DNA from 2 places in the Micromonospora sp. SCSIO 07396 genome. Region 1 is predicted to be linked to the other one. Evidence: riboswitches for the same ligand, from Rfam matches in the RefSeq annotation. Region 1 holds a riboswitch; the other holds the start of a gene.
What was found. A riboswitch is a leader RNA that binds a small molecule or an ion and turns the genes downstream of it on or off. The one in region 1 is predicted to bind S-adenosylmethionine.

Region 1 (15,066 bases):
ATTCATTCTCCCTGCGGAGCGATGTTCGCCGGATAGTTTCCGTGCCGGCCCACACTGGCCGGCAGATATTGCTGTCAATGATTGGTAGGCGGTGCGGTCGCGGTGCACGTCGGCGGCCTCGTCGCGCGACGGGTGGGGCGTCACGGCGGCGGTCCGCAGTGGACTTCCGGGCAGCAAAAGCCTCTGCCCACTTGATTGCCGCCACGTTTCCCGGCCCTTAATTGACTGTTTCCCGGACCGATCTCGACACACACAAAAAAGGCCACCGCACAATGCACGATGACCGATCACAAAAAGCGCAAAGCCCGCCCGACACGGGGCGGAACCCCAACACCAGACTAACCCAACAATACGCAGGAATGGCGATTACTTCACGCAGGAAGCATCCTAGAACCCCCACCCACCCCCCTGTCAACACCCCCCACTCCCCCACCCACCCCGCGCTCCCCCACCCCACCCCCGCGCCCCGCGCCCCGCCCATCCCCCGCCCGCGTGATCAAGAGGTTTGCGTCAGCCGTGGCGCTGGAACTGACGTAAACCTCTTGATCACCGGGGACAACAACCGGGACAAGCGGGGACAACCGGGGGCGGGACGGGCGGGAGGGGGAGCGCGGGGGTCAGAGTTCGGCCAGGACGGTGAAGTCGAGGCCGTCGGCTTCGGCGAGGTAGATGCGTTGGCGGACGTGCCGGCGGCGCAGCTGCAACTCGCCCCGGGGGCCGTGGTAGGTGACCGCGTCCGCCGTCGCCCCGATGGCGCGGACGTCCAGGGTGCGGGCGCGGGCGATCAGGGCGGCGAGCAGCATCACGCCCTCGTAGCAGGACTCCCCCAGGCTGCCCAGCGGCGGCGCGTCCACCCCGAACCGGCTGGCGAACGCCCCGTGGAAGTCCAGGTTCTCCCGGGTGACCAGGCCGGCGAAGAACCCGGCCGTGCTGAACAGCCGGCGGGTGCCGCCGACACCGCTGGCCAGCAGCATGTTCTCGTCCATCAGGGTGCTCAGCCGCAGGCACCGCTGGTCCAGTGCGGAACGGCCGAAGGCGCGGTTGAACCGGACGGCGTCGGCGCCGACCAGCAGCATCAGCACCGCGTCGGCCTCGGCCCGCTCGATCTCCCGCAGCACCGGCCCGAAGTCCTCGGTGCCCAGCGGCAGGAACGCCCGCCCGCACACCCGCGCCCCGTCGTCGCGGGCGTACCGCTGGGCGGCCTGCGCGGTGCGGCGCGGCCAGACGTAGTCGTTGCCCACCAGGTACCAGCGGCGTACCCCCTGCTCCCGGGCGAGCAGCCGCATCGCCGGCCGGAGCTGGGCGTCGGGCGTCTCGCTGGTCAGGAACACCCCCTCGGTACGCTCCCCGCCCTCGTACAGCGCGGTGTAGACGTACGGCACCCGGTGCGCGATCCGGGGCGCCACCGCCTGCCGGACCGACGAGATGTGCCAGCCGGTGACCCCCTGCACCGCGCCCGTGGACACCAATGCCTCCACCTCGGCGGCGACCTGCGCCGGTGGCGCACCGCCGTCGACCGGCACCAGCCGCAGCTCCCGGCCGAGCACCCCACCGGCCCGGTTGACCTCCTCCACCGCCAACTGGGCGCACAGCTCACAGGTGGGGCCGAACATGCCGGCCGGGCCGCGCATCGGGAAGACCAGCGCGACACTGACCACCGACCGGTCGACGGTCAACCAGGGGGCCGCCCCGGCCGGGCCGCCCGGGCGGGGCGACGGCTCCGGCACGCCGTGGGGGCCGGGCACCGGCACGGACATGCTGACATGATTGCCGGCAACCCTGGCGGGCCACCAGACCCGACCGAAAACCGGGACGCTTCGGTAACATGGCAACCCACCGAACGGGGAGAGACATGGCCGACGATCCCACGACGCCCGTCGACCTGATGCGCGCGCTGACCCGCGCCGAACGGCTGCTCGCCCGCCGGGTCGGCGCGGTGCTCACCACCGAGGGGCTCACCGTCGAGGCGTGGCGGGTGCTCTGCCGCCTCGCCGACGGGCAGGGCCACCCGATGAGCGAGGTCTCCACCGAGGAGTCGTTACCGCCGGGCACCCTGACCAAGATCGTCGACCAGCTCGTCGACCAGAACCTGGTGCACCGCCGGATCGACCCGTTCGACAGGCGACGCATCCGGGCCTACCTGACCCCCCGGGGCCGGCGCGAACACGAGCGCATCGACGCCCTCGTCCGGGTCGAGCTGGCCGGGATCATCGATGACGCGGAGCTGACCGGGCAGCTCGTCGACCTGGTCGCCCGGCTCGACCCCCGCCGGCAGCCGGTCCGGGCCGGCTGACCGGAACGACCCGGTCCACCAGGGATTCCGCCTGGAGCATGGCCGGCGGCGATCCGGCGCGGGTGCCGACACGACAGGTCGCCGACCCGCTCGCCGGGCGGCAGCGACGCCCGGCAGGAAGCCCTCGCGGTCGACACCACCGCACCCCGCGCCGCCCGGGCCGAGGGCGGAAGCGAGACAGGGGCCCGGCCGGTGACAGGTGCGGGGTGCGGGCTGCTAGGCGACCGGCACCACGTCGGTCCCGGTGCGGGCGGTGGGCCGACGCGGACCTGCCCCCGGCACCCCCGCTGCGGCTACGCCCCCGGGCGGGCTGTGCCCGTCGGCCGGGTTGGTGAGCAGGGCAGGCGGGATGTGCGCGTCGGCCGGGAAGGCGAGCAGGGTACGCAGGGTGTGCGCGTCGACGGCGGTGGCGGTGAGCAGGGCCGCCGGGCCGCCCGCCAGCGGCAGCCAGGCGGCGGACGCCCCGGGGCCGGCGGGGAGCACCCGGCCCCGGGGCTGACCGCCGCCGTCCACGGTGGCCGGTCCCGACGCGGCGGCGGGACCGGCCACCAGCAGTGAACCGGTCGCCGTCGCCCCGCCCAGCACCGCCGGCCCGGCCCAGCCGGGAGCGGCCGGGCCGGCCGCCAGGGACTGGCGCAGCAGCGGCCGGCCGGCGTGGTCGACCGAGGTGGCCACCACGACGTCACCGGCGGGTTCGCCGTACCGGCCGCAGACCAGTTCCTCGCGCCAGAGCAGCCGGGCCCCCTCGGCGAGGGTCACCCGGGACTCGGCGACGTGGTCGCAGCCGGCCGCCGCGACCAACTGCTCCGGCAGCCAGTGCAGGGTGCCCCCGTCGTGCACCACCGCGTCGACCCGCATCCGGGAGACCGCCCCTGCCCGGCCGGGCAGGGCCACCGACGCGGCGACGGTACGCACCCGCACCGTCGCCCCCGGCCCCACCTCGACGCTCAACCGCAGGTCGTCACCGGCCAGCGGACCGGCCGCGCCGCCGACGACGTACACCGTGGGGACGCCCTGTTCGGCGGCGGCCTGGCGCAGCAGCAGCGGCGACTCGCCGCGCAGCTCGCGCAGCACGGTGCGGCCCCGGCCGTCGGCCACCGCCACCACCCGGGCGACCGCGCGCATCACGCGACGGCCAGCCGGCCGCGATGGTGGGCCAACTCGTGGCGGACCCAGTCGGCCACCCCGGTGGCCAGCGGGTCGCCCACGATGGACAGGAACACCGTCGGCAGGTCCCCCCGCCGGGCCCGGGCGTCGCGGTCCATCACCGACAGGTCGGCCCGGACCAGCGGGGCCAGGTCGGTCTTGTTGATGACCAGCAGGTCGGCGGCGGTCACCCCGGGCCCGCCCTTGCGGGGCACCTTGTCGCCACCGGCGACGTCGACCACGAAGATCTGCCTGTCGACCAGCCCCCGGCTGAAGGTGGCGGTGAGATTGTCCCCACCGCTCTCCACCAGCACCAGGTCCAACGGCCCGACCCCGTCGACCAACTCGTCGATGGCGTCGAGGTTCGCGCCGATGTCGTCGCGGATCGCGGTGTGCGGGCAGCAGCCGGTCTCCACCGCCCTGATTCGCGCCGGGTCGAGCACCCCGGCCCGGCGCAGGAAGTCGGCGTCCTCGGTGGTGTAGATGTCGTTGGTGACCACGCCCAGGCGCAGCTCGTCGGCGAACGCCCGGCACAGCGCCGCGACCAGCGCGGTCTTGCCCGACCCGACCGGCCCGCCGATGCCGACCCGCAGCGGGCGGGCGGTGGGCGGCAGCGGGGCGTGCGGGTCGACCCCCGGCTCGGGGTGGGTGTGCGGCACGGTCTCGTCGTGCGGGATCGACGCGTGCGGGGTCGGCGATACGGTTTCAGGACGCAAAGAGACGCACCTCCCAGGTGGTGTGGACTTCGGCGTGGATGTCGGTGAGCGGGGCGGACGGGGCCGGCAGCCACTCGGGTGGATCGTCGGCGGTGGCGACCGCGCGGGCCGCCGTGGCGTCGCAGTCGACGGCCAGCGCCGCCAGCACCGCGTGCACCCGGTACGGGTCGAGCCCGAGCAGTCGTACCGCCGCGCTGGCCGGTCCGGTGACCGAGCCGTACGCGGCGACGGTCGCCACCGCCACCGGGTCCAGGCCGGCGGCGGCGGCGACCAGGCCGAGCACCAGCGGCTGGTGTGGCCCGGACGGGTCGGCGGGCAGGGCGTCGAATCCGCCGCCGGGCCAGATCTCCCGCCCGGCCCGCAGCAGCGCCCGGCCCTGCCGGCGGGAGACCGCCCGCAGCGCCGGGGCGGCGGTACGGGCGTCCAGTTCGGCGTCCAGTCGGGCCAGCGTCGCCCTGCGGTCGACCACCCCGGCGGCCCGGTGCGCCGCCACCGCGAACGCGGCGGCGACCAGCCCGCCGGTGGCCAACCGGCCGCGCAGGAACCCGGCCAGGGTGGCCGGGTCGGTGACCAGGCCGGCCGCCACCGCGGCCTCCAGGCCACCGGAGTGGGCGTGCGCCCCGGCGGGGAACCTGCCGTCGGCCAGCAGCAGCACCAAGCTCGACGGGGTCATCAGAACAGGTGGTACCGCTGGGCCATGGGCAGTTCGACGACCGGTTCCGGGTCGACCACCACCCCGTCGATGCGGACGGTGAAGGTGTCCGGGTCGACCTCGATGCGCGGCAGCGCGCCGTTGCAGGGCAGGTCGGTCTTGCCCCGCGAGCGCACGTCGGCCACCGGGACCAGCGGGCGGCGCACGTCCAGCCGCAGGCCCGCCTCCAGCGCGGCCGGCGCGACGAACGTCACGCTGGTCGCGGCCGGCACCACGCCGTACGCGCCGAACATCGGCCTCGGCAGCATCGGCTGCGGGGTGGGGATGGAGGCGTTCGCGTCGCCCATCTGCGCGTACGCGATCATCCCGCCCTTGACCACCAGGTGCGGCCGGACGCCGAAGAACGCCGGGTCCCAGAGCACCAGGTCGGCGAGCTTGCCCGGTTCCACCGAGCCGATCTCCCGTTCCAGCCCGTTGGCCATCGCCGCGCAGATGGTGTATTTCGCCACGTAGCGGCGGGCCCGGTGGTTGTCGGCCGGGCCGTCGCCGGGCAGCGCGCCCACCCGGCGCTTCATCACGTGCGCGCTCTGCCAGGTCCGGGTGATCACCTCGCCGACCCGCCCCATCGCCTGCGAATCCGAGCCGATGATGGAGATCGCCCCGATATCGTGCAGCAGGTCCTCGGCGGCCATCGTGGACGGCCGGATCCGGCTCTCGGCGAAAGCCAGGTCCTCCGGCACCGACGGGTTGAGGTGGTGGCAGACCATCAGCATGTCGAGATGCTCGGCGAGGGTGTTGCGGGTGTACGGCCGGGTCGGGTTCGTCGACGACGGCAGCACGTTCGGCTCCCCGGCCACCGTGATGATGTCCGGCGCGTGCCCACCCCCCGCCCCCTCGGTGTGGTACGAGTGGATCGCCCGCCCGGCGATGGCGCGCAACGTGTCGGCCACGAACCCGGCCTCGTTGAGGGTGTCGGTGTGGATGGACACCTGCACCCCGGACGCGTCGGCGACCCGCAGGCAGGCGTCGATCGCCGCCGGGGTGGTCCCCCAGTCCTCGTGGAGCTTGAAGCCACCCGCACCGGCCCGCAACTGCTCCCACAGCGCCTCGGTGGAGACCGTGTTGCCCTTGCCCAGCAGCAGCACGTTCACCGGGAAGGCGTCCAGTGCCTCGTGCATCCGGGCCAGGTGCCAGGCGTTCGGGGTGACCGTGGTGGCCCGGGTGCCCTCGGCCGGGCCGGTGCCCCCGCCGACCAGGGTGGTGATGCCCGAGGTGAGCGCCTCGGTGACGATCTGCGGGCAGATGAAGTGCACGTGGGTGTCCACCGCCCCGGCGGTGAGGATCCGCCCGTTGCCGGCGATCACCTCGGTGGACGGGCCGATCACCAGGTCCGGGTGGACGCCGGGCATGGTGTCCGGGTTGCCGGCCCGGCCCAGCGCCACGATCCGCCCGTCGCGCAGCCCGACGTCGGCCTTCACCACCCCCCAGTGGTCCAGCACCACCGCGCCGGTGATCACCGTGTCCAGGGCGCCCTCGGCCCGGGTGGCCCGGGACTGGCCCATCGACTCACGGATCACCTTGCCGCCGCCGAAGACCGCCTCGTCCCCGCCGACGCAGTGGTCGACCTCCACCTCGATCAGCAGGTCGGTGTCGGCCAGCCGGATCCGGTCGCCGGTGGTCGGGCCGTACAGGTCGGCGTAGCGTCGCCGGTCCACGGTGCTCATCGTCCCGCCTCCGCGTCGCGCGGGTCGGACCCGTCGGCGTCCGGCCCCGGGTCGAGGGGGCCGGCGACCTCGCCGCGCAGCCCCGGCACGATCCGGGCCCCGCCCAGCGGCACCAGGTCGACGGTACGGCTGACGCCCGGCTCGAAGCGCACCGACGTCCCCGCCGGCACCGCGAGCCGCTGCCCGTACGCGGCGGCACGGTCGAAGCGCAGCCCCGGGTTGGTCTCGGCGAAGTGGTAGTGCGAGCCGACCTGGATCGGCCGGTCGGCGGTGTTGACCACCAGCAGGGTGGTCACCGGCCGCCCCACGTTGATCTCGACCGGCCCGTCGCCGGGCAGGATCTCCCCGGGGATCACGGGATCGGGTGGTGCACCGTCACCAACTTGGTGCCGTCCGGGAAGGTCGCCTCCACCTGCACCTCCCCCAGCATCTCGGGGATTCCGTCCAGCACGTCGTCGCGGCCGAGCACGGTCCGGCCGGCGGCCATCAGGTCGGTGACGGTCCGGCCGTCCCGGGCGCCCTCCAGCAGGAAGGCGGTGATCAGGGCGACGGCTTCGGGATAGTTGAGGCGCAGTCCGCGCTCGCGCCGGCGGCGGGCGACGTCCGCGGCGACGTGGACGAGCAGGCGGTCCTGCTCGTGGGGCGTGAGGAACACGGGATCTCCCGGGCGGCTCGGCGTGTTTCCCACCGTAACGGCCGGAACCGGGCCAGGGGCGCGGAACGGGCACAGGGCAGGAGGACACACGGGACCGCCGACGGGCCACCGGCAGGAGGCTCCGGGGCCCCACCGGCCCCGGCCCGCCACGGGGCCACTCGGCGGTGGTGGTTGGGAAGGACCGCACCGCCAACCGCTGGTCCGACGGTAGAGGATCACCCCGGGCCGTGGCAACGCCCCGCCGGCCCGACCCGTTCCGCAGGCGTGCCCGGACGGGTCGGCCGCAAGCGCCACGAACCCGCAGCCGGGGTGTCGAGCCGTCCCGCCGCCGGCTGCGGCAGCGGCACGGCTGACCCCCGGGCGGGACAGCCGGGGGTCAGGTGCCCGGGGTGACCGCCGCCAGCCACTGCTGGGCCAGCACGGCGTGACCGGACGGGGTCAGGTGCACCCCGTCGTCGGTCCACACCCGGTCGTCGACATCGGCGGTGTCGAACCGCGCCTGCACCGCCAGCAGCGTCGCGTCGAACTCGGCGGCCAGCTTGCGTACCGCGTCGATCTTCGGGTCCAGGTCCTCGTGCCAACGCCGCTGGTCATCGTCGACAGGCAGCAGGAACGGTTCCATCAGCACCAGTCGGACGCCGGGCAACGCGTCGCGGGCACCGGCCAGCAGGTGCCGGTAGTCGGCGGTGAACTCCTCGACGGTGGTGGTCTCGCCGCTGCTGTACCGCCGCCAGGTGTCGTTGATGCCGATCAGCACCGACACGACCTGCGGGGACAGTGCCAGGCAGTCGTCCGCCCAGCGGGCCCGCAGGTCGCGTACCCGGTCACCGCCGACACCCCGGTTACGGAAGGTCGCCCGGCACCCCGGGTGCCGCGCGGTGAACCAGGCGGCGGCCATCATCGCCCAGCCCACCCCGAGGTCGGCGGGATCGCTGCGGTCCCGTCCGGCGTCGGTGATGCTGTCGCCGATGAACAACACCCGGCCGTCGCGCGGGATCTCCACCGTCATCCGTCCGCTCCCCTGTCGTTGTCGGACGCCCATCATCCCCCGCTGTCCGACCCGGACACCAGCCGAGAAGTCGACGCGGCGGGTGGTGTCCATCGCCGGTGCGGGCCGGCCGACCGGTACAGTGGTGCTCCGCATCCGACGCCCCCACCGGGTGTCGTGCGTGAGCGTCAAGCAGCGGCGCGGTCCCCGGCCCGTCCCGGCGGCTGCACCCGCGGCCCACCGGCATGGACCGATCATCACGCGCCGCCGGCTCCGGCCGGTGGTTTCGCGCCGGTTCGCAAGGACGTCAGACGCCATGCCGCAGTCACCGCTCGACCTCACCGAGGCTGTCCTCCAGTTGGGGTCCATCCGCCACGACGAGATGGGCCTCGACGCCGTCCTGTCCCGGATCACCGAGGTGGCCCTGGAGAGCATCCCGGACGCCGCCGAGGTGACGGTGACCCTGGTGCACGGCACCGAGGCGACCACCGCCGCCCACACCGGCGAGCTCGCGCTCCAGCTCGACAGGTGGCAGTTCGAACACGGCCGTGGCCCGAGCCTGGACGCGGCCACCACCGGCACGGTGCTGATCGTGGCGGACATGACCGAGGAACGACGCTGGCCGGAGTGGGCGGCCCGGGCGCACGCCGTGGGGGTGTGTTCGTCGATGTCGTTGGGCCTGCCGATCCAGGAGGCGGTGGTGGGTGCCCTCAACCTCTACGGCACCCGGCCGCACGCGTTCGGCCCGCTGGCCGCACCGGCCCGGACGTTCGCCGACCACGCCGCGGTGGCCCTGGCCAACGCCCACCTCTACGACAGCACCGCGACCCTGGCCGGGCAGATGCAGGACGCGATGCGCAACCGGGCGGTGATCGAGCAGGCCAAGGGCATCATCATGGGGCAACGCCGGTGCACGGCCGACGAGGCGTTCGCGCTGCTGGCCCGGGTGTCACAGAACTCCAACCGCAAGCTGCGGGACGTGGCGGAGGCGCTGGTGCGGCAGGTCACCCGGCCGGTGCCCGGTCAGCCCACCGCCGCCGACCGCTGACACAGGACGGTTCAGCGGCTACCGGCGGTGGCCCGACCGACGAGGGCGGCGGCGACGTCGCGCAGCCGGCGGTGGGAGTCCTGGGAGAGCTTGGCGAGGATGCCGAAGGCCTCGTCGGCGGTGCACCGGCGCTGCCCCATGATGATGCCCTTGGCCTGCTCGATCACCGCCCGGCTCTCCATCGCCGAGCGCATCTGGTCGGCCAGGGTCGCGGTGCTGGCGTAGAGGTGGGCGTTGGCCAGGGCAACCGCCGCGTACGCGGCGAACGTCCGGGCCAGTTCCACCGTCTCGGCGTCGAACGCGTGCGGCCGGGTGCCGTAGAGGTTGAGGGCGCCGACCACCGCCTCCTGGATCGGCAGGCCGATCGCGACCACGCTGCCGACGCCGGCGTCGACGGCCCGCATCGCCCAGCCCGGCCAGCGTTCCTCGGTGCCGGTGTCGGACACGACGAGGGTGTCGCCGGTGACCGAGGCGTCCAGGCACGGCCCGTGGCCCTGCCGGTACTGCCACTCGTCGAGCCGCAGCGCGTTGTCGCCGGTGACGGCGACGCTCTGCGGGCTGCCGCCGCGCAGCAGGGTCACCGACACCTCGGACACCCCACGCAGGCTGCGGCAGGCCAGGTCGGCGATCATCCCCAACACCTCGTCCACCCCCACCTCGTCGAGGCGGATCCGACCGAGTCGGGTCAGGGCGTCGTGCGGGGAGAGCGGGGGCGCTGCCATCACGCGACTCCTTTCCGGCGGACGTCCCCACGCCGCGGTGGCGGGGACGCGTGGCGCGTCGGCCCCCGGCCCGACGGTGGGCCCGGCGCACCGGGGTGCGCGACAATCCGCACCATACCCGCACCCGGAGCCGGCCGCCTCCGCACGAACCACTGACCGGTGACCCGCAGGGGCCGGTCAGGCCAGGTAGGCGGGCGGCACCGCGTCGGTGAGCCACACGCCGTTGGCGCTGCGGTAGAAGGTGTGGCCGTCGCGGGCCATGGCCGCCGCGTCGACGGTCAGCACCACCACCGCACCACCCCGGCGGGCCCCGACCCGCCGGGCCGTCGACACGTCCGGCGACAGGTGTACGTGGTGCCGTGCGCCCCGGTTGAGCCCGGTGGCCCGGATCGAGTCGAGGGCCGCGGCCCCGGTGCCGTGGTAGAGGCGGGCGGGTGGCGGCTGCCCGGTCAGCCCCAGATCGACCGGGTAGGAGTGGCCCTGGCTGGCCCGGATGCGGTCCACCCCGTCGGCGTCCCGGGTCACCGCGAACCGTTGCTTGTCGTTGTCGGCGACCACGGCGTCGAGGGTGGACCGGTCGATCCGCAGGGCGGCCAGCAGGTCGGTGACGGCCACCCACCCGCCCGGGTCGGGAGCGAGTCCGAACCGGGCGGGTCGGTGGCGCAGGGCCAGTGCGATCCGTTTGCTGGTCCGCACCAGCGTGTGGTGATCCATGTCGAGCATTGTCGGGCCGGTGGCGGGCCCGCTCCACCGGTTATCCGGTGCCGTGCCCGCCCGTCGCCGCCGGGTCAGCCGGCGACGCGCAGCGCCTCGGCGAGGGTGGTGGGCCGGCGACCGAGCAGCTTCTCCAGGTGCTCCACCGGCACGTACAACGCCCCGTGGGCGATGCCCCGGTCGGCGTCGGCCAGGGTGGCGGCGTACGGCTCGGGCAGCCCGGCGGAGACGAGCACCTCGGTGTACGCCGGCACCGGCAGGTCGGTGTAGCGGACGTCGCGTCCACTCTGGCGGGACACCTCGGCGGCCAGTTCGGTCATGGTGAACGCCTCGCCGCCCAGTTCGTAGACCTGACCGGCGTGGCCCTCGGTGGTGAGCACCTCGGCGGCGGCCTCGGCGTAGTCGGCCCGGGTGGCGGCGCTGACCCGGCCGTCGCCGGCCGACCCGGCGACCCCGTGGGCCAGGTAGTTGGCCAGTTGACCTGTGTAGTTCTCCAGGTACCAGCTGTTGCGCAGCAGCACGTACGGCAGGCCCGAGGCCCGCAGTTCCTCCTCGGTGGCCCGGTGTTCGGCGGCCAGCAGCAGGTCGGAGGTGTCGGCGTGGGCGATGCTGGTGTAGACGACCAGACCGACGCCGGCCTGTCGGGCGGCCTCGATCACGTTGTGGTGCTGCGGCACCCGCTGGCCGACCTCGCTGCCGGAGACGAACATCAGCTTCTCGGCGTCGGTGAAGGCTGCGCGCAGCGAGTCGGGGTCGGTGTAGTCGGCCGCCCGGACCACGACACCCCGGTCGGCGAGGTCGGCGAGCCGGTCCACGGTGCGGCCGAGGGCCACGATCTGCCCGGCAGGTACGCCCCGACGCAGCAGGGATTCGACGATCAGGCGACCCAGGTGGCCGGTGGCTCCGGTGACGACGACGGACATGGCGCTCTCCTTCGGATGACGTGTTCTTGTCGTACTGGCCAACACGCAGGTGGGAGCCGATACTTCCCGACGGAGAGTAGGCACCTTGAAGTTTGTGACGCACTGATGGAGAGTAAGGGGATGCGACCCGACCCGTTCCAACGCGACTGCGGCAGCCGGCAGGTCATCGACCGGATCGGCGACCGGTGGAGCGTGCTCGTCGTGCTCACCCTCGCCGACGGCGAGCGGCGTTACGGCGAACTCGCCGAACACATCGACGGGATCAGCCAGAAGATGCTCACCCAGACCCTGCGCGGGCTGGAACGCGACGGCCTGGTCACCCGCACCGTGCACGCCAGCGTCCCGCCCCGGGTCGACTACGCCCTCACCGACCTGGGCCACAGCCTGCTCGACCTGCTCTCCGGCCTGGAAGCCTGGGCCACCACCCACCTCGCCGACGTACAGGCCGCCCGGGTCCGCTACGACGCCGAGGTCCTGCGCCGCCCACCGGCCACCACGCGACCCGCCCGACGGTAAGGGGCGGACGTGAGGGCCGTCATAACGGGTGGACGACCGGCGGGGCGCTGCTGCTAGATTTCGGGCAGGTCATGAGCGCCAGCGTCAAGCCCCGGCTCGCTGGCCGGCAACCCTCCGCCACGGTGGGGTGCTCCGGGTGAGGACCAGGCACCGGTGAACGGCCCGGTGCAAGCGTGGCCTGGTCACCCAGGTCGACACCGATCAGGGAGAACCCGTGTCGAACCATTCACCCGCCCCGCCCGACGACGGCGTCACCGTCGTGACCCGACCCGGCGTCCGGTCCGTCGGCGTACGGCTGGTCAGGCGGCGACACGTCGACCTCATGCGGGTACACAGCGACTCCTGTCGCCGCTAGTCGAACCCCTCTTCCCGTGACACCTCAGCGGGATGCCCGGTGGGCATCCCGTCGGCGGCGCGCGTCCGCCGCCGCCCGACCACCTCCGGAGACACCCGTGCGATTCCTTCCTGCCCTGCCCACCCCCCGACTGCTCCGCGCCACCTGGACGCGGGTCGCCGCGCTCGGCGTCGCCGCCCTGCTCGCCGGCACCGCGCTGACCGCCTGCGGCGGCGACTCCGAGTCGGCCGACAACCCGTACGGCCTGCTCCAGCCGGGGGTGCTGCGCGCCGGCACGCTCACCGACGCCCCACCGAACGTCTACCTCAAGGACGGCAGGTTCACCGGCTTCGACAACGACCTGCTCGTCGCCGTCGCCGGCAAGGTCGGGCTGACGGTCGAGTTCGTCGGCACCGACTTCTCGGCGCTGCTCTCCCAGGTCAACAACCGCAAGTTCGACGTCGGCAGCTCCTCGATCACCGTCACCGAGGCCCGGAAGAAGACCGTCGACTTCGGCAACGGGTACGACTTCGGCTACTTCGGCCTGGACGTGCCGGCCGGCTCCCCGCTCACCGGCTTCGACCAGCTCGCCGGCAAGCGGGTGGTGGTCGTGCAGGGCACCGTGCAGGACGACTACGCCACCTCGCGCAAGCTCGACCCGGTGCGGGTGCCCGACTACAACGGGGCGATCAACCAGCTCAAGGCCGGCACCGCCGACGCCTGGATCGCCCCCGCCGAAATCGGCGAGAAGTCCGCCGCCGACAGCAACGGCAAGATCACGGTGGCGGCCACCGAACTGAGCCCGGCCCCCACCGCGTACGCCGTCGCCAAGGGCAACGACGCGCTGCGCGAGGCGCTGGACAAGGGCCTCGACGAGGTCATCGCCGACGGCACCTGGACCCGGCTCCAGCAGCAGTACTACCCGGGGCGGCCGATCCCGGCCGGCTTCACCCCCGGCAGCGGCGACGTCACCGCCCCGGGCGCGGCGGCACCGTCGGCGTCGGCCACCTCCTGACGGTACGACCAGACCAGCGAGCGGGGCGGTAGGAGAAGCCGATGGATCCGTTGAGCACCCTGTGGGAGACGTTCTTCGACGGGGAGTCCATGCGCGAGGCGCTGCCCGAGATGCTGACCGTCGGGCTGCCCAACACGCTGATCCTGGCGGTCTCCGCCGCCCTGCTCGGCTCGGTGCTGGGCATGGCGCTGGCCGTGGCGGGCATCTCCCGTACCCGCTGGTTGCGGTGGCCGGCCCGGGTCTACACCGACGTGTTCCGGGGCCTGCCGGCCGCCGCCACCATCCTGCTGATCGGTGTCGGCCTGGCCCCGCTCGGCATGCAGGTGTGGGGCCCCAACCCGTACCCGCTGGGCATCCTGGCGCTGTCGCTGATCGCCGCCGCGTACATCGGGGAGATCTTCCGCTCCGGCATCCAGAGCGTGGAGGCGGCGCAGCTGGAGGGGGCCCGCGCGCTCGGCTTCTCCTGGGGTGAGGCGATGCGCCTGGTCATCGTCCCGCAGGGGGTACGCCGGGTGCTGCCCGCCTGGGTCAACCAGCTGATCGCGCTGATCAAGGACTCCAGCCTGGTCTACTTCCTCGGCCTGCTGGCCAGCCAGCGGGAACTGTTCCGGATCGGGCAGGACTACGCGGCCAACACCGGCAACCAGTCGGCGCTGCTACTGGCCGGCCTGTGCTACCTGCTGCTGACCGTCCCGTTGACCCATGCGGTCAACGCCATCGACCGCCGGCTGCGCCGGGGCCGGACGGTCACCGTCGACCCCGACCCCGACGACGACGGCGGGCTGGCCCTGGCCGGCGAGACCGCCCTACCGCGACCGCGTCCCACCCGGAAGGATCCCCGATGACCGCCGGCACCGCGACCACCACCCCGGTCAGCCTCGCCGTCCGCGACGTGCACCTGGCCTTCGGGGCGAACCGGGTGCTGCGCGGCGTCGACCTGGACGTCGCCCGGGGCGCGACGGCGTGCGTCATCGGCCCGTCCGGCTCCGGCAAGTCCACCCTGCTACGCACCGTCAACCGGCTGATCGAACCGGACGCCGGTGACGTCCTGCTCGACGGGCGCAGCGTGCTGCGCGACGACCCGGACGCCCTGCGGCAACGGGTCGGGATGGTCTTCCAGCAGTTCAACCTGTTCCCGCACATGACCGTGCTGCGCAACATCACCCTGGCCCTGCGCCGGCTCAAGAAGCTGCCCGAGGAGGAGGCGGTCGCGCGGGCCCGGACGCAGTTGGCGCTGGTCGGCCTCGCCGCCAAGGCCGAGTCCCGACCCGCCCACCTCTCCGGCGGGCAGCAGCAGCGGGTCGCCATCGCCCGCGCGCTGGCCCTGCAACCTGAGGTGATGCTCTTCGACGAGGCCACCTCGGCGCTCGATCCCGAGCTGGTCAAGGGGGTGCTCGGGGTGATGGCCGAGCTGGCCGCCGGGGGCATGACGATGGTGGTGGTCACCCACGAGATGGGCTTCGCCCGCTCGGTCGCCGACACCGTTGCGTTCATGGACCACGGTGTCGTGCTGGAGGCCGGCGCACCGGAGGCGGTCTTCGAGGCACCGCAGCACCCCCGGCTGCGCCGCTTCCTGTCCCAGGTGCTCTGAGACGGCGACGCCGCTCCCGGCAGGGCGGG
Region 2 (15,066 bases), 3.3 Mb from region 1:
GCGCCCCCGACAACCCGCCGGTGTACGACGCCAGCGCGGCGACGGCCGAGGTCAGGCTCTCCACCATCAGGTCGAGCTGTTCGGCAGCGTGCTGCCACTGCCGCGCCGTCGTCTCGGTGTCGTGCCGCCCCTGCCGACGGGTGGCCGCCCCGGCGGGACCGGTGACCTCGGTGGGTGGGGCGTCGGCGGGGGGCGCGTCGCGGAGCTGTTGGCCGGCGGCGGTGACCCGGGCCGGGAGCCGCCGGATCCGATCGGCCGCCGCACTCCACTGGCTGCCGACGGTGTCCAGCACCTCGACCAGCTCACCGATGGTGCTCGGCTCCGCATGTCCGGCGGTGCCCCGGAGTCGGCGTACCCCGTCGGTGACCTGCTGGTCGACCTCGCCGGCCAGGTCGAGGGCATCCTCGCCGCTGCGCCGGGCCAGCCGGAGCGCCGGGTGCGTGCAGCCTGCGCCGACGCGTTGCAGCAGCACCATGGCGGCGGCCACCCCGAGGTACGTCTCCCGCAACTCGGCGGCCACCTGCTCGACCGCCCAGATCGCACTGGCGACCGGCACCTCCGTATTCGTCTCCACCGTGCCTCCTCTGCCCCGGCGCTGTCCGGGTCTATTCCCGGAGGGCGAACCGGCCCTGGTGCCAACCCGGGCGGCTCGCCTCCATGTTATTGCGCCTAGTGACATAGGTCAACCAAGCGCTTGAGGTGAGTTGCACAACGTGATCAGATGGGATTGCCAACCCGGGAGGATCACCATGCCCGCGATTCCGCTGAGCTATACCGATATCGCCGCCGACATCACCAGCCGGATCAAGGGTGGCGAGTATGAGCCGGGGGCCAAGCTGCCCTCCTACTCTCAGCTCGCGGACCTCTATTCCGTCTCGTTCTCCACCGCTGCACGAGCCGTGGCGCTGCTGCGTGACCGGGGTGTGGTGATCGGCGCCCCAGGGCGCGGAGTGTTCGTCCGCGAGGTGGGCAACTCGTGACGCTCGCCTCCGACGGGGGTGGCGAAGGTGGTTCGAGGGATTGGTCGAGGATGCCGCCGAGGTGCTGACGTGGGCCTCATGATCATTGACGGTTCAGAGAGACGACACGCCGTGTCAAGTACTCGTAAACGTTAAATGATCATGGACGTCGACCTGTGCCCACACCGGCGGTGCGGCTCCCACCATTACCGGAGCGCGGCCTGCGGGAGCGGTACGACCTTGTCGAGTTGCCGTTCGAGGCTGAGTGGGTCATCGAAGAACTCGACGTCGCTGACCGTCCGCAACTCGGCGACGATCGCTGCCGGCCAGTCGCGCGCCGAGCCGTCCAGCGCCGCGACCCGGCTCTCTCGCGCGATCGTCGACAGGCCGAAGACGTGGTAGCAGTGTTCGGCTGCCTGATCGGGATCACGCAGGCTGACGGCCTGGACATAGGCCGCCTCGCTGTCATTGGCGACCCGCAGGGTGACCGAGCGGTTGCGCCCTGACTCCAGCGGAATCGGAGCGTCCCGTTGAAGCTCGCGGCTGCGCCCGGCCCAAGCGGTGACCCGGTCCGTGACCCGATCGACGAACCCCATTCCCGCCTGCCGTGGGGCGAGCCATCGCAACTGATCGGCGCGGAGGGAGGCCTGGGCGACGTCGAGCACCAGCTTGCCCAGATCATCAGCGGCCCCGAAAGTCGTGATCTCACCGGGTGCAGCGTTGACCCCGTTCAGGCCGGCCCCGACCATGAGCTCGGCGAATGCCTCGGCAGCGCGGCCGGTGGACAGATTCACTCCAGCCATGGCCAACAGGGAGGCAGCGGCTGCACGATCGGTCACCCGGTAGCCCGATCCCATCGGCTCGACCAACACCCGCACTCCGTCGCCGTCGCCGTAGGTCAGCGGCAGGTCGACCAGCAGGCCGTCGCCGTACGGGCGTACGACGGTGTTGTCGTTCACCGCTTTGAGGGCAACAACGACCTTCGTCGCGTTCATCGTCATCTCCCGTCATGGCTCCGCTGGCCGTGGGCCGCCGGGTCAGCCGGTGGTGGGGAGGGAGACGGTTACCACCAGGCCGCCGTCGGGGCGGGGGACGGCCCGCACCGTCCCGCCGTGCGCCCGCGCCACCGCCCGCACGATGGACAGCCCCAGGCCGAAGCCCCGCTGACCGGCGACCCGTTCCCGGTTGAGCCGGCGGAACGGCAGGAACATCGTCTCGATCTCGTACCCGGGCACCACCGGCCCGCTGTTGCTGACGGTCAGGGTGGCCCGACCGTCGACCACCGCCGTGGCGACCGAGAGCCAGCCGTCGGTGTCGACGTTGTGCCGGACGGCGTTCTCCACCAGGTTCTGGGTGAGCCGTTCCAGCAGCACCGGGTCGCCGGCCGTACGCGCCGGGGCCAGTTCGCGGGTGACGGCGAGCGCGGTGGACCGGCCGGTCTGCTCCGCGACGTGCCCGGCGATCTCGGCGAGGTCCACCTCGGCGTGTTCGGCCAGCGCGTTCTCCGAGTCGGCGAGGGTGAGCAGCCCGTCGATCAGCCGTTCGTGACGTTCGTTGACGGCCAGCAGGGTCTCCCCGAGCTGTCGGACCTCGGGTGAGGCGTCCGGCCTGGTGATCGCCAACTCCACCAGGGACCGGTTGATCGCCAGCGGGGTACGCAGCTCGTGTGAGGCGTTGGCGACGAAGCGCCGTTGCCCGTCGAAGGACCGGTCGAGGCGTTCGAGCATCAGGTCGAACGTGTCGGCCAGCTCCTTCACCTCGTCGGTCGGCCCGACCAGGGCGATCCGCTCGTGCAGCCCCCGGCCCGCGCCGTCGGCGCCGGCGATACGGCGGGCCGTGCCGGTGATCTGCTGCAACGGCTGCAACGCCCGGCCGGCGACCAGCCAGCCGAAGGCGACCGCGGCGATGGTCACCACGGCCAGTGCCACCCCGCCCTGGGTGAGCAGCGAGTCCAGGGCGTCGCGGCGGGCGTCGTCCTGCACCTGTCGGACGATGGTGCGTAGGTGTTCGGCCTGGCTGGCGCTGATCTGGGTGCCCTGCGGCAGCGAGACCGACTCATTGCCGCCGCTGCCGCGCAGGTTGAACCCGAGCCCGTGGGCGAGCCGCTGGTCGACCAGCACGTACGTCACGGCGAGCAGCACCGTGCCGGCGAGCAGGAACAGGCCGCCGTAGATGATGGTCAGCCTGGCCCGGATGGTCGGTTTCCTCATCGGATCTGGTACCCCACTCCGGGCACCGTCTCGATGACCGGCGGGTCACCGAGCTTGCGTCGCAGCTTCATCACGGTGACCCGCAGCACGTTGGTCATCGGGTCGATGTGCTCGTCCCAGGCCCGTTCGAGCAGGTCCTCGGCGGAGACCACCGCGCCGTCGGCGCGTAGCAGCTCGGCCAGCACGCTGAACTCCTTGCGGGACAGCGGCACGAAGTTCCCGTCCCGGGTGACCTGCAAGCGGGCCGGGTCCAGGACGATCCCGGCCCGGCTCAGCTTCGGCGGGGCGGCCGGGCGGGTACGCCGGGTCAGCGCGTGCACCCGGGCGCTCAGCTCGACGAACGCGAACGGCTTGGTGAGGTAGTCGTCGGCACCGATGGCCAGGCCGGCGACCCGTTCCCGGACGGCGGCGGCGGCGGTCAGCATCAGGATCCGGGTGTCCCGCTCGGCCCGGACCAGCGCCCGGCACACGTCGTCGCCGTGCACCACCGGCAGGTCCCGGTCGAGCACCACCACGTCGTAGCCGTTGACGCCGATCCGTTCCAGGGCGGCGTCGCCGTCGTACGCGACGTCGACCGCGAACGACTCCCGGCGGAGCCATTCGGCGATCGCGTCCGCGAGCAGCTTCTCGTCCTCGCACACCAGTACGCGCACCGTTACATCCTCGCCCACGCCGGGATAACCACCGCGTTAACGCCACCGCTTATGCCCTGGATACCGCCTCAGGAGTTGAGTTATCCCTAATGCCGGCTCTCTGCCGGCCGGAAGGGAGACCGACGATGCGACGAAATCCACTGAGCCTGCTGCTGGCCCTGCCCGTGGTGGCGGCCCTGGCCCTGAGCGGCTGCCAGTCCGACGGCGACGACGACCCCGGGGTGGCCACCGCCGGTGGTGGTGGCGCGGAGCCCTCGGTGTCCGCCGCCGGGCTGAGCGACGAGCAGCGCCAGCTCAAGTTCACCACGTGCCTGCGGGAACAGGGCCTCGACGTGCCGGACCCGGAGCCGGGGCAGAAGGGGCCACGGTTCGACGCGGGGGCGGACATCGACCTGGGCAAGGTGCAGGCGGCGCTCCAGGAGTGCCGCGAGTACGCCCCCAACGGCGGGCAACCCCGGCAGCTCGACGCCGAACAGACCGAGCAGGTCCGCAAGCTGGCCGGCTGCATGCGGGAGAACGGCGTGCCGGACTTCCCGGACCCGGCCGCCGACGGGCGCATCCAGCCCGGCAAGGCCAACATCGACCTGAAGGACCCGAAGGTGCGGGCCGCGTTCGACAAGTGTCGGGAGATCATGCCCAACCTCGGTGAACGCCGGAGGACGTCATGAGCACCACGGCCCGACCCGTCGAGTCGACCGCCACCGCACCCGACGAGCCACCGGCCCGGCGGCGACGCCCACGCGCCGGGGTCCTGCTCGGTGCGGTGGCGTTGCTGGTGGTGGCGGTGGCGGTCGTGGCGGTCACCTCCGCCACCGACGGCCAGGCCGACCGGTCGGCCGCCGTGGACCGGCCGCCGGCGACCGCCACCGTGACCCGGCAGACCCTGGTCGACCGGGAGACCAAGAACGGCGAACTGGGGTACGGCACCCCGCGCGCCCGGGAGAGCCGGCTGGCCGGGACGGTCACCTGGCTCGCCGCGGGTGGCGCGACGGTCAAGCGGGGCAAGGCCCTCTACCGGATCGACGACGAGCCGGTGGTGCTGCTCTACGGCAGCCTGCCCGCGTACCGGATGCTGCGTTCCGGGGTCAGCGGCACCGACGTCAAGCAGTTCGAGCAGAACCTCGCCGCGCTCGGGCACACCGGCTTCGACGTCGACGAGGACTTCACCTCGGCGACCGCCGACGCGGTCCGCGACTGGCAGGAGGACCTGGGCCTGCCGGAGACCGGTCAGGTCGAACCGGCCCGGATCGTCTACGCCCCGGGCGAGGTGCGGGTGGAGAGCCACGGCGTGGAGGTGGGCGACACGGTGGGCGCGGGCAAGGTGGTGCTGTCCACCACCGGGACGGCCCGGCTGGTCACCTGCACCCTGGACGTCGAGGACCAGCGGCTGGCCCGCAAGGGCGCGAAGGTGACCATCACCCTGCCGGACGGCACCCGCAGCACCGGCAAGGTCGACACGGTCGAGACGGTGGTGCAGACGACGGCGGCGTCCGGCAAGGACCCGGAGACCGAGACCAAGATCGAGGTCACCGTCACCGGGGACGACCCGAAGGTGCTGGCCGGCTACGACAAGGCGGCGGTGGATCTCGGCCTGATCGCCTCGGAACGCGCCGACGTGCTCTCCGTACCGGTCGCGGCGCTGCTCACCCTCGCCGAGGGCGGTTACGGGCTCCAGGTCGTGGAGGACACCGGCACCCGGATCGTCGCGGTGCGCACCGGCCTGTTCGCGGACGGTCGGGTGGAGGTCTCCGGCGAGGGGGTCACCGCGGGGCTGACCGTGGGGATGCCCGGTGACTGAGCCGGCCCGGCCCGCCGGCCCCGACCACGTGGTCGAGCTGCGCGACGTCACCAAACGGTACGGCGACACGGTCGCCGCCCTCGGTGGGGTGTCGATGACCGTCGACCGGGGTGCCCTGGTGGCCATCGTCGGCCCGTCCGGGTCGGGGAAGTCCACCATGCTCAACGTGATCGGCACGCTGGACCGGCCCAGCTCGGGCGCGGTCCACATCGACGGGTACGACGCCGCCCGGCTGTCCGACCGGGAGCTGTCCGCATTGCGGGCCAGCCGGATCGGGTTCGTGTTCCAGCAGTTCCATCTGGCTGCCGGCGTACCCCTGGTGGAGAACGTGGCGGACGGCCTGCTCTATGCCGGGGTGCCCCGGCGGGAGCGGCGGCGGCGGGCGGAGGCGGCGCTGCGACGGGTCGGCCTGGGGCACCGGCTGGACCACCGGCCACATCAGCTCTCCGGCGGCGAGCGGCAGCGGGCGGCGATCGCCAGGGCGGTGGTCGGTGAACCGCCGCTGCTGCTGGCCGACGAGCCGACCGGCAACCTCGACTCCAGCTCCGGTGCGGGGGTGATGGAGCTGCTGCACGAACTGCACGCGGCCGGCACCACCGTCGTGGTGATCACCCACGACCGGGAGATCGCGGCGAGCCTGCCCCGGCAGGTGCAGATGCGCGACGGGCTGATCGTGGCGGACTCCGCCGCGCCTACCGAAGGGGTGCTGCGATGACCACGACACCGGTGCGGCCGACCGGCGCGCGACGTCGGGGTGACGCCGGGCGGCCGGAGCGGCTGCGCCCGGCCCGGATGAGCCCGCGTGACGTGCTGCGGGTCGGCGGCGTGGGACTACGCACCCGGCCGCTGCGGGCGTTCCTGTCCGCCCTGGGCATCGCCATCGGCATCGCGGCGATGATCAGCGTGGTCGGCATCTCGTCGTCGTCCCGGGCCGACCTGGACCGGACGCTGGCCGCCCTGGGCACCAACCTGCTCACCGTCGCGCCGGGCAGCACCCTGTTCGGCGCGGACGCCCAACTGCCGGTCGAGGCGGTCGGCATGATCAGCCGGATCGCCCCGGTACGCCAGGTGTCGGCCACCGCGCAACTGGCCGACACCCCGGTCTACCGGTCGGACCGGATTCCGGAGGCGCAGACCGGCGGCCTGGGCACCCAGGCGGTGGAGCTGGACCTGCTCGACACCGTCGGTGGCTCGCTGGCCAGCGGGACCTGGCTCAACGAGGCCACCGCGAGGTATCCGGCCACGGTGCTCGGGTCGGTGGCCGCGCAGCGGCTCGGCCTCGGTGCGGCCGGACCCGACATCCAGGTGTACGTCGACGGGCGGTGGTTCACCGTGATCGGCATCCTGCGGCCGGTCCCGCTCGCCCCGGAACTCGACTCGTCGGCGTTGGTCGGCTGGTCGGCCGCGACCACCTACCTCGGCCTGGACGGGCATCCGACCCGGATCTACACCCGCTCGGCCGAGCAGCACGTCGAGGCCGTCCGGGCGGTGCTGGCGGCGACGGCCAACCCGGAGCAGTCCAACGAGATCCAGGTCTCCCGGCCGTCGGACGCGCTCGCCGCCCAGCAGGCCACCGACGAGGCGTTCACCGGCCTGCTGCTCGGGCTCGGCGCGGTGGCGTTGCTGGTCGGCGGGGTGGGGGTGGCCAACACCATGGTCATCTCGGTGATCGAGCGGCGGGCCGAGATCGGGTTGCGGCGGTCGCTGGGCGCCACCCGGGGGCAGATCCGGACCCAGTTCCTCGCCGAGTCGCTGCTGCTGTCCGCCCTGGGCGGCGTCGGCGGGGTGCTGCTCGGCGGCCTGGTCACCGCCGGTTACGCCAGCTCGCAGGGGTGGCCGACCGTGGTGCCGCTCTGGGTGGTGGCCGGCGGTATCGGGGCGACCATCGCCATCGGTGCGTTGGCCGGGCTCTACCCGGCGATCCGGGCCAGCCGGCTCTCGCCCACCGAGGCCCTCGCCACCCCGTGACCGCCCCGGGCCCGCCCGGCGGCACCTCGCCCGGTGGGCGACGTGCCGCCGGGTGACCCCCGATCCGCGCGCCACACCCGTGCGGGCAGGTGGCGTGCGGGCGGTGCGGCCCGGCGGCCGGTGGAACCCCGGGCCGCCGGGCCACGGTCAGCCGGCCGGCGTCACCGGCGGCTGACCCGGATCAGCTCCCAACCCCCCTTGGGGACGCCGGGCGTCGGGTCGGTACGCAGGTTCATCGGGTTCGCCATCCCGACGTAGAGCGTGGTCCCGTCCACGATCATCGTGCGTACCCCCTGGTTGAGCGGGTTGCCGAAGCCTCCGGTGTCGACCGCGCGGGCGGGTTGGTCCGACCCGTCGAACGCCCAGAGGTCGGAGCCGAAGGTGGGCGGGGTGGTGGTGGCACCGGCCGGCGGCGTCGGCATCTGCCCCTCCAGCGAGATGTAGGCGAAGTCCATGGTGCCGATGTAGAGCCGGCCGCCGGCCACCGCCATCTTCCAGGCGTACAGGTTGAACGGGTCGCCGAAGCCGGAACCGCCGTAGACCGGGGTCACGCCGGTGGGTGCCGGCGCCCAGGCGCCCACGCCGTTGTTCGCGGCCGGGTCGAAGGCCGGCAGCGTCGACTCGCCGTAGAGCGTCTCGATCCGTTCGTGGGCACCGCCGAGGTTCTGGCCCCGGAAGACGGCGAACGCCCGCTGGGTGTTCTGCACGGTGGCCTGGAGCTGCGCCGGGGTGCGCGGCGGGTACACCGAGACGTGCAGGGCGGTCGCCTGCAGCGGCACGTGCATGGTGCCCCAGTAGAGCTGGCCGCCGAAGGAGGCGAGCCCACCGAGGGCGTACGCCCGGCGGACCACCGGGTCCGGCTCGTACTCGGCGGCCGACCAGACCTGCGTCCAGTTTCCGGCGTCCTCCGGGTTGAGGCCGGGGGTGCCGACGGCGAGCAGCGGGCTCCGCCAGATGCTGGCCAGGTCGTTGACGTCCTCGGCCGGGGGTGCGAGTGGGGTGCCGCTGTCGCCGGGGGCGGTGGCCACCGTGCTGACCGGGGACGGCGCGACGGAGCCCTCGACGACCGCCTTCGGCCAGGTGGAGACGTAGAGCCGGCCCTGGTGTTCGGTCAGGTCGGCGACCTGGGTGGGCAGGTCGGCGACCTCGGTGAAGCTGAACGGGGTGGTGCGGTCGCCGGTCCAGCGCAGCACCTTGCCCGCCTCGCCGCCGTTGATGCCCACGCCGACCCCGGCGTAGAGCACACCGGCGGCGACCACCCAGTGCCTGATGTTCTCGTACGCGGAGAGGTTGGTCGAGCCGAGGTACCGGCCGGTGATGCCGTCGAAGGCGAACACGTTCACCCCGCCGAGCACGCTGGGGCCGGCGAGCAGTACGACGCCCTGGTGGGCGGCGGCGCTGCGCAGCCCGGCCGTGGTGTTCAACAGGTTGGCGTCCGCCGGGGAGGCCGACGTGATGTCGGCGGTGCGCTCGGTGAGCCGTTCGGTGGCCAGGTCGTAGGTGTAGACCTCGGGTGCGCGGTGGTCGCCGAGGGTGGCCGGCCAGGCCGGATTGTTCCGGGCCGGCTGGCTCTGGTTGAACTCGCAGACGTAGTCGTCGTTGAGGATCGGTTCCCGGACCTGGTAGCCCTTGGGCTTGAGGCAGAGCACGTTCGCTCCGGTGCCGAACCAGAGCCGGCGGCCGGCCTGGGCGAGCCCCCAGACGTACGACTGGTTGACCTTGGGTTGTCCCTCGGCGCAGGGCGGCCCCGGTGGGTAGTCGACCCCGACACCGGCGAAACACTCGTCGGCGGCGGCCTTGGCGAGCAGCCGTATCGATTCGGACGGGGTGTCGGCGCTGGCCGGGGTGGCGAGAACGGGTAGCAGAATCAGCGTGCCGAATGCGGCCAGAAGTCGTGACGGCAGGAGTGGTCGACGTCGCACGGTGGTCCTCTCCGTGAATGCTGGTCGAGGTGGCGTCAGCCGGGACGGGGGGTGGGCAGACCGCTCTCGACCAGGGCGAATGGATAATCGACGTGACGCGCGGAATCGCAGCACCGGTCGCCCGGGGTGCCTCGTACGACGGAAATAGGAAATTGCCGACATGGGCATCACGGGCCGATGGGTGTGGTGTGGACGGCTGATGAACAGGGGGATGGGTCCGCAGTTCCGGGCGTAACGTGGTGACGAGGCTAACGTATTACGTAGGTCGATGTCGTGGTACTGGTTGTTAAGGATTATTGAACTGCCTGGGGGATCGGCCGGGGCGCTGGGTGGCGGCTCGGAGGTGCCGCAGTATGCCCGGGGGTGGCGTCGCGAAAATTGCTGATGGGTCCGGCTTTCGGGGTTTCCCGGGAATATCGCGCCAACCGGTTGCTGTCGTCCGAAGCCGGCGCACGGGCCGGGGTGGACGGTCCCGGGCGTCGGCCGCTGCCGGAGTGGCCGGCTCGCTCCACGCCTGTCGGCGCGCTCAGTGAACGTGCACGTCACACGTGTGGTGCGGGAGTGTCGGCCGGGAGTGTCGGTCGGGGAGCCGCGCCGGCCGCGTCGCGGCGGGAGGTGGTGGTCGGGGTCGGATGGTTCCACCGTCCATCGGACGATGCGCCCGCCACGGGTCACGCGAATTGTGCGCATATTCATTTACCATAAACGGGAGGTATGAACTTGATGACAGTTAATTAATAGTTAACAATCATTATGTTCCGTGCCGCGCCGACGGCCCCGCGGGTGGTCGGCGCGGGGTGCGGAGGTGGGGTGGGGGTCGGTCGGCCGGCGTCGGCCGGCGGGCGGTGACCCGGGGTGCGGAAGGTGGGGTATTGTCTCGCGACGGGATCTTCCCAGTAACAAAGAATTTATCGATTTAAGTGCTTCGATGCTTCATCATGGGTGGGAAGTTTTCCCTTCCATGGAGGTTCCCATGAACGTCTCTCGGCTCGGCGGGCCGACCCTGTCCCTGTACCGCATCGTCATCGGCCTGCTGTTCATGCTGCACGGCCTGTCGTCGGTCTTCGGGTTGTTCGGCGGCAACCCGATGACCGGCAAGGCCGTCCCCCTCGGCACCTGGCCTGGCTGGTGGGCCGCGCTGATCCAGCTGGTCTGCGGCGCACTCGTGCTCGCCGGTCTGTTCACCCGGCCCGCGGCGCTGCTCGCGTCCGGCTCGATGGCGTACGCCTACTTCGTGGTGCACCAGCCCGAAGGGCTGCTGCCGATGCGCAACGGTGGGGAACTGTCCGCGCTGTTCTGCTGGTCGTTCCTGCTGATCGCGGTGCTTGGCCCGGGTTCCTGGGCGCTCGACACGCTGCTCGGCGGCCGGCGTTCCGACGCCCCGGCGACCCCGGTGTCCGAGCCCAGCTCGGTGCCGGTCTGACCCACCGATCCGGGTCGCCGGGGCAGGTGGCCCCGGCGACCCGTCCGGTCAGGGGTTGTAGGGGGCGTCGGAGTGGCTCACCTCGGTGAGCGTGCTGCCGGAGAGCTTGTAGACCGACGTGCGCCTGATGTCCAGTTCGGCCATGCCCCGGCTGGGGCTGCGGGTCAACCAGACCACGGTGGCCCGCCGCCCGGCCACACTGATCGACACGACCGGGGTCCGGTCGCCGAGGTCGGTCAGCGCCCGGAACACCGGCAGGCCGCCGCTGTTGCGCCACACCGCGACGGTGTAGAAGGTGCCACTGCCCCCGGAGTTGACCGAGACCACACCGACCGCGTCGTCCGCGCCGTCGCCGTCGAGGTCGCCGATGCCGCAGGGCTTCTGGAGCGTCACGGTCGCGCCGTCCTCGCCCGACCACTGCCCCTCGGTCAACGGCAGGTAGTCCGGGTAGCCGTTGTAGGGCGTCTTGCTGCTGCCGAGCTTGGCACCCGCCAGGTGGGCGCAGGTCAACGGAGTCTTGACCACGGGTGCCGGGGCGGTGGTGGTGGCCGCCGGGGCGGTGCCGGAGGCGCTCTTCTGCTGCGGGGCCGGCTTGGCGCTGGTGGGCATCGGGTCGGGCGTGGTCGCGTTCAGCACCGAGGCGGTGGAGGGCTCGGTGGACGGGCTGACCGTGGGCGTCGCCGCCTCCATCGGGCCCTGCTCACCCCCGCACGCGGTGAGCAGGCAGACCAGGGCGAGGCTGGTGAGGCTCAACGGGATCCGTCGCATGGCCGGGGGGTCCTCTCTCGACATCAGGTGACCGCACCGTACTGATCGATGGCAATACCGGTCATCGGCTCCACGGGCGGCCCGGGTCGGCCTGTCGGAGCGCGGTCAGGGGCCGACCGGGGGGCCCGGCGTACGGCTTTCCCGGCCCGGTGCGTACGGCCGTGTTGAGCTGGAAACTTCCCCGAAACATCGGTGTCGGCCGGGGCGCCCGGCCGAGGTCCGGCAGCGGGGTGGCTCACACCGTGGGAAGCCGGCTGGGCGAAGGCCGCGAAGCTGCCTAGACTCGGTTCCACAACTGCATACCTCATCCAGAGGGGCTGAGGGATACGGCCCGACGACGCCCCGGCAACCACCCCGCGCGCTCATCGCTGAGCGTCCGGCGGGGCAGGTGCCAATTCCGTCCCCGCCGCAGGGTGCGATGCGGGGAAAGATGAGAGGAATCGACATGACGTCGACGCTCGCCGCCCCCGGGATCGACACCACCGCCAGCCCCGCCCGCGCGCTGGTCTGCCGCGCCTGTTCCGCCCGCTACCCGCTCGCCGCGCAGCACGCCTGTCACGAGTGTTTCGGCCCGCTGGAGGTCGACTACGACACCGCCGCGCTGGCCCGCGTCACCCGGGAGCAGATCGAGGCCGGCCCACAGAACATCTGGCGGTACGCCGCCCTCCTGCCCGCCGGCCAGGACCCGGCCACCCGGGTCACCCTCGACCCCGGGCTGACCCCGCTGGTGGCCGCGCCCAACCTCGCCACCGAGCTGGGCATCAGCGCGCCGCTGTGGGTCAAGGACGACAGCGCCAACCCGACCCACTCGTTCAAGGACCGGGTGGTCTCGGTGGCGCTCACCGCCGCGAAGGCGCTCGGCTTCGAGCGGTTCGCCTGCGCCTCGACCGGCAACCTGGCCAACTCGGTGGCCGCCCACGCGGCCCGCGCCGGTGCGCCCTCGGTGGTCTTCATCCCGGGCGACCTGGAGCAGGGCAAGGTGATCACCACCGCCGTCTACGGCGGCGACCTGGTCGCCATCGACGGCTCGTACGACGACGTGAACCGGCTCTGCGGCGAGCTGGTGGAGACCGACGAGTTCGAGGACACCGCCTTCGTCAACGTCAACGTCCGGCCCTACTACGCCGAGGGCTCCAAGACCCTCGGGTACGAGGTGGCCGAGCAGCTCGGCTGGCGGATCCCGGCCCAGGTGGTCATCCCGATGGCCTCCGGCGAGCTGCTCACCAAGATCGACAAGGCGTTCACCGAGCTGGTCGAGATCGGCCTGGTCGAAGCGCCGGCCGGGGGCTGGAAGGTGTTCGGCGCCCAGTCGGCAGGTTGCAACCCGATCGCCGCCGCCCTGCACGCCGACACCGACACCATCACCCCGGTCCGGCCGACCGGCATCGCCAAGTCGCTCAACATCGGTGACCCCGCCGCCGGCCTGTACGCCCTGGAGGCGGTCCGGCGCACCGGCGGCTGGATGGAGTACGTCGACGACGACGAGATCCGCGCCGGCATCCGGCTGCTGGCCCGCACCACGGGCGTCTTCGCCGAGACGGCCGGCGGGGTGACCGTGGCGGTGCTGCGCAAGCTCGTCGAGTCCGGTCGGCTCGACCCGACCGCCGAGACGGTCGTCTTCAACACCGGCGAGGGCCTCAAGACCATCGACGCGGTCGCCGGTCAGGTCGGCCCCACCCACCGGATCAAGCCGTCCCTGCGGGCCGCCCGCGACGCCGGCCTCCTCGCCTGAACCCGGCGCGCCGCCCGCACCCTGCGTGGTCGGCCCCGTGCGCCTGTCGATCACGGGCGCTGGGCGGCCCGAGTGGATCTCTGGGTGACCGGGTTTTCGCGGTGGGTGGTGAAAACCCACCGGGAAGGACTTGACGGCAGGAACCGGGCGGCGGAAGATGCTCCGTGCGGGAGGGCTTTCGCCGGAGACTTTTCAAGTTCTTGCGACCCAACGCCGGAGGCGTTGTGCGAACGTCCCTCCCGACCAACGTGAACCGGGGGCCAGCGGAAATCCGCTGGCCCCCGATGTCGTCCACGGGAAAGACTCGCGGCGTGGCCCTGGACATCGCAACGATCGACCGGACCGATCAGCCCACCCTCGACGCGGCCTACCGGATCGCGGCCACGGTCGAGGCGACGGAATCGCCCGACCTGCCGCCGCTGTGCCGGCGACGCTTCGAGGCGGCGCTGTGGCACCCGATGCCCGGCATCGACACCAGGTGGTCGGTGGCCCGGCTCGACGGGGTGCCCGTCGGCTGGGTCCGGATCAACCTGCACCTGCTGGACAACACCGAGAACGCCAGCATCGAACTGGCCGTGGATCCGGCGTACCGGCGGCGCGGGGTGGGGCGGGCGTTGGCCGCCCACGCCCGGCGGCTGCTCCGGGAGGCCGGCTGCAAGCGGGTGGTCGGCTCCGCCGTGACCCCGCTACCGGACGGGCCGGGTGGGGCGACGCCGGACGGGCCGGGCGGGGCGATCCCGGGCGGGACGACGCCGGTCGGGCCGGGTGCGTCGGCGTCAGGCGGTCCGGGTGGGACGACACCCGATGAGCCGGGTGCGTCGGCGTCGGGTGGCCTGGGCGGGCAGCCGTCGGCCGGAGCGGTCGGGGCCACCCCGGTGGGGGAGTTTCCCGGGGCCGCCTTCGCGGCGGCACTCGGTGCCCGGCCGGCGCTGGTCGACGTCCGCCGCCGGCTCGACGTCACCGCGCTCGACCGGGACCGGCTGGCGGCGCTGCGGGCCGGGGCGCAGTCGACCGCAGCCGGCTACCGCACCGTCCGCTGGCACGGTCACCCGCCGCCGGAACACCTCGCCGACCTCGCCTACCTGGAGGGTCGGCTGCTGGCCGACGCACCCCTGGGCGACCTGGAATGGGAACCCGAGCGGATGGACGCCGAGCGCCTCCAGGGCATGGAGCGGGCGCTGGACGCGCGGGGCGTCCGCCGGTACAGCGTCGCCGCCGTGCACGGGGCGTCCGGCCGGTTGGTCGCCTGGAGCGTGCTCAGCCTGGCCGCGAACACCACCCGGCACGCCTGGCAGCAGATCACCATCGTCGACCCGGCCCACCGGGGGCACCGGCTCGGCCTGCTCTGCAAGGCCGAGAACCTCGAACACACCCTGGCGTACGAGCCGGAGCTGGGCGCGGTCGACACCTACAACGCGGCGGCGAACAGCCACATGATCGCGATCAACGAGCAGCTCGGGTTCCGGCCGGTGGCCGGGTCCATCCAGTGGCAGTTGACCATCTGAACTGTGACACGCCCCTACTGATCTGGTCGTGATCTGTTGCATGATGGCGGGCATGACGGAGACCCCGCACCCGCTGTACGACAGGCACGCCGACACCCTGCACCGCGCGCAGACCGCGATCACCGAAC

Region 2: linked by a shared signal. The riboswitch ahead of thrC (threonine synthase) and the one ahead of ACWCHM_RS13045 (ABC transporter substrate-binding protein) in region 1 are both predicted to bind S-adenosylmethionine.

The regions. Positions count from the first base shown of each region.
Region 1 covers NZ_CM132210.1:3,052,026-3,067,091, forward strand. The annotation lists gene ACWCHM_RS12975 (substrate-binding domain-containing protein) at 618-1,757, opposite strand; gene ACWCHM_RS12980 (MarR family winged helix-turn-helix transcriptional regulator) at 1,853-2,293, shown strand; gene ACWCHM_RS12985 (urease accessory protein UreD) at 2,510-3,418, opposite strand; gene ureG (urease accessory protein UreG) at 3,418-4,155, opposite strand; gene ACWCHM_RS12995 (urease accessory protein UreF) at 4,145-4,828, opposite strand; gene ACWCHM_RS13000 (urease subunit alpha) at 4,828-6,531, opposite strand; gene ACWCHM_RS13005 (urease subunit beta) at 6,528-6,887, opposite strand; gene ACWCHM_RS13010 (urease subunit gamma) at 6,884-7,186, opposite strand; gene ACWCHM_RS13015 (SGNH/GDSL hydrolase family protein) at 7,563-8,195, opposite strand; gene ACWCHM_RS13020 (GAF and ANTAR domain-containing protein) at 8,491-9,222, shown strand; gene ACWCHM_RS13025 (ANTAR domain-containing protein) at 9,234-9,944, opposite strand; gene ACWCHM_RS13030 (RNA 2'-phosphotransferase) at 10,122-10,658, opposite strand; gene ACWCHM_RS13035 (SDR family oxidoreductase) at 10,733-11,581, opposite strand; gene ACWCHM_RS13040 (winged helix-turn-helix transcriptional regulator) at 11,702-12,097, shown strand; SAM riboswitch class IV at 12,165-12,277, shown strand; gene ACWCHM_RS13045 (ABC transporter substrate-binding protein) at 12,550-13,446, shown strand; gene ACWCHM_RS13050 (amino acid ABC transporter permease) at 13,488-14,291, shown strand; gene ACWCHM_RS13055 (amino acid ABC transporter ATP-binding protein) at 14,288-15,037, shown strand.
Region 2 covers NZ_CM132210.1:7,231,963-7,247,028, forward strand. The annotation lists gene ACWCHM_RS31840 (hypothetical protein) at 1-574, opposite strand, end outside; gene ACWCHM_RS31845 (winged helix-turn-helix domain-containing protein) at 750-980, shown strand; gene ACWCHM_RS31850 (hypothetical protein) at 1,166-1,954, opposite strand; gene ACWCHM_RS31855 (sensor histidine kinase) at 1,997-3,169, opposite strand; gene ACWCHM_RS31860 (response regulator transcription factor) at 3,166-3,822, opposite strand; gene ACWCHM_RS31865 (hypothetical protein) at 3,948-4,490, shown strand; gene ACWCHM_RS31870 (peptidoglycan-binding protein) at 4,487-5,620, shown strand; gene ACWCHM_RS31875 (ABC transporter ATP-binding protein) at 5,649-6,335, shown strand; gene ACWCHM_RS31880 (ABC transporter permease) at 6,413-7,588, shown strand; gene ACWCHM_RS31885 (hypothetical protein) at 7,750-9,510, opposite strand; gene ACWCHM_RS31890 (DoxX family protein) at 10,484-10,933, shown strand; gene ACWCHM_RS31895 (hypothetical protein) at 10,982-11,725, opposite strand; SAM riboswitch class I at 12,003-12,138, shown strand; gene thrC (threonine synthase) at 12,147-13,433, shown strand; gene ACWCHM_RS31905 (GNAT family N-acetyltransferase) at 13,745-14,938, shown strand; gene paaN (phenylacetic acid degradation protein PaaN) at 14,991-15,066, shown strand, end outside.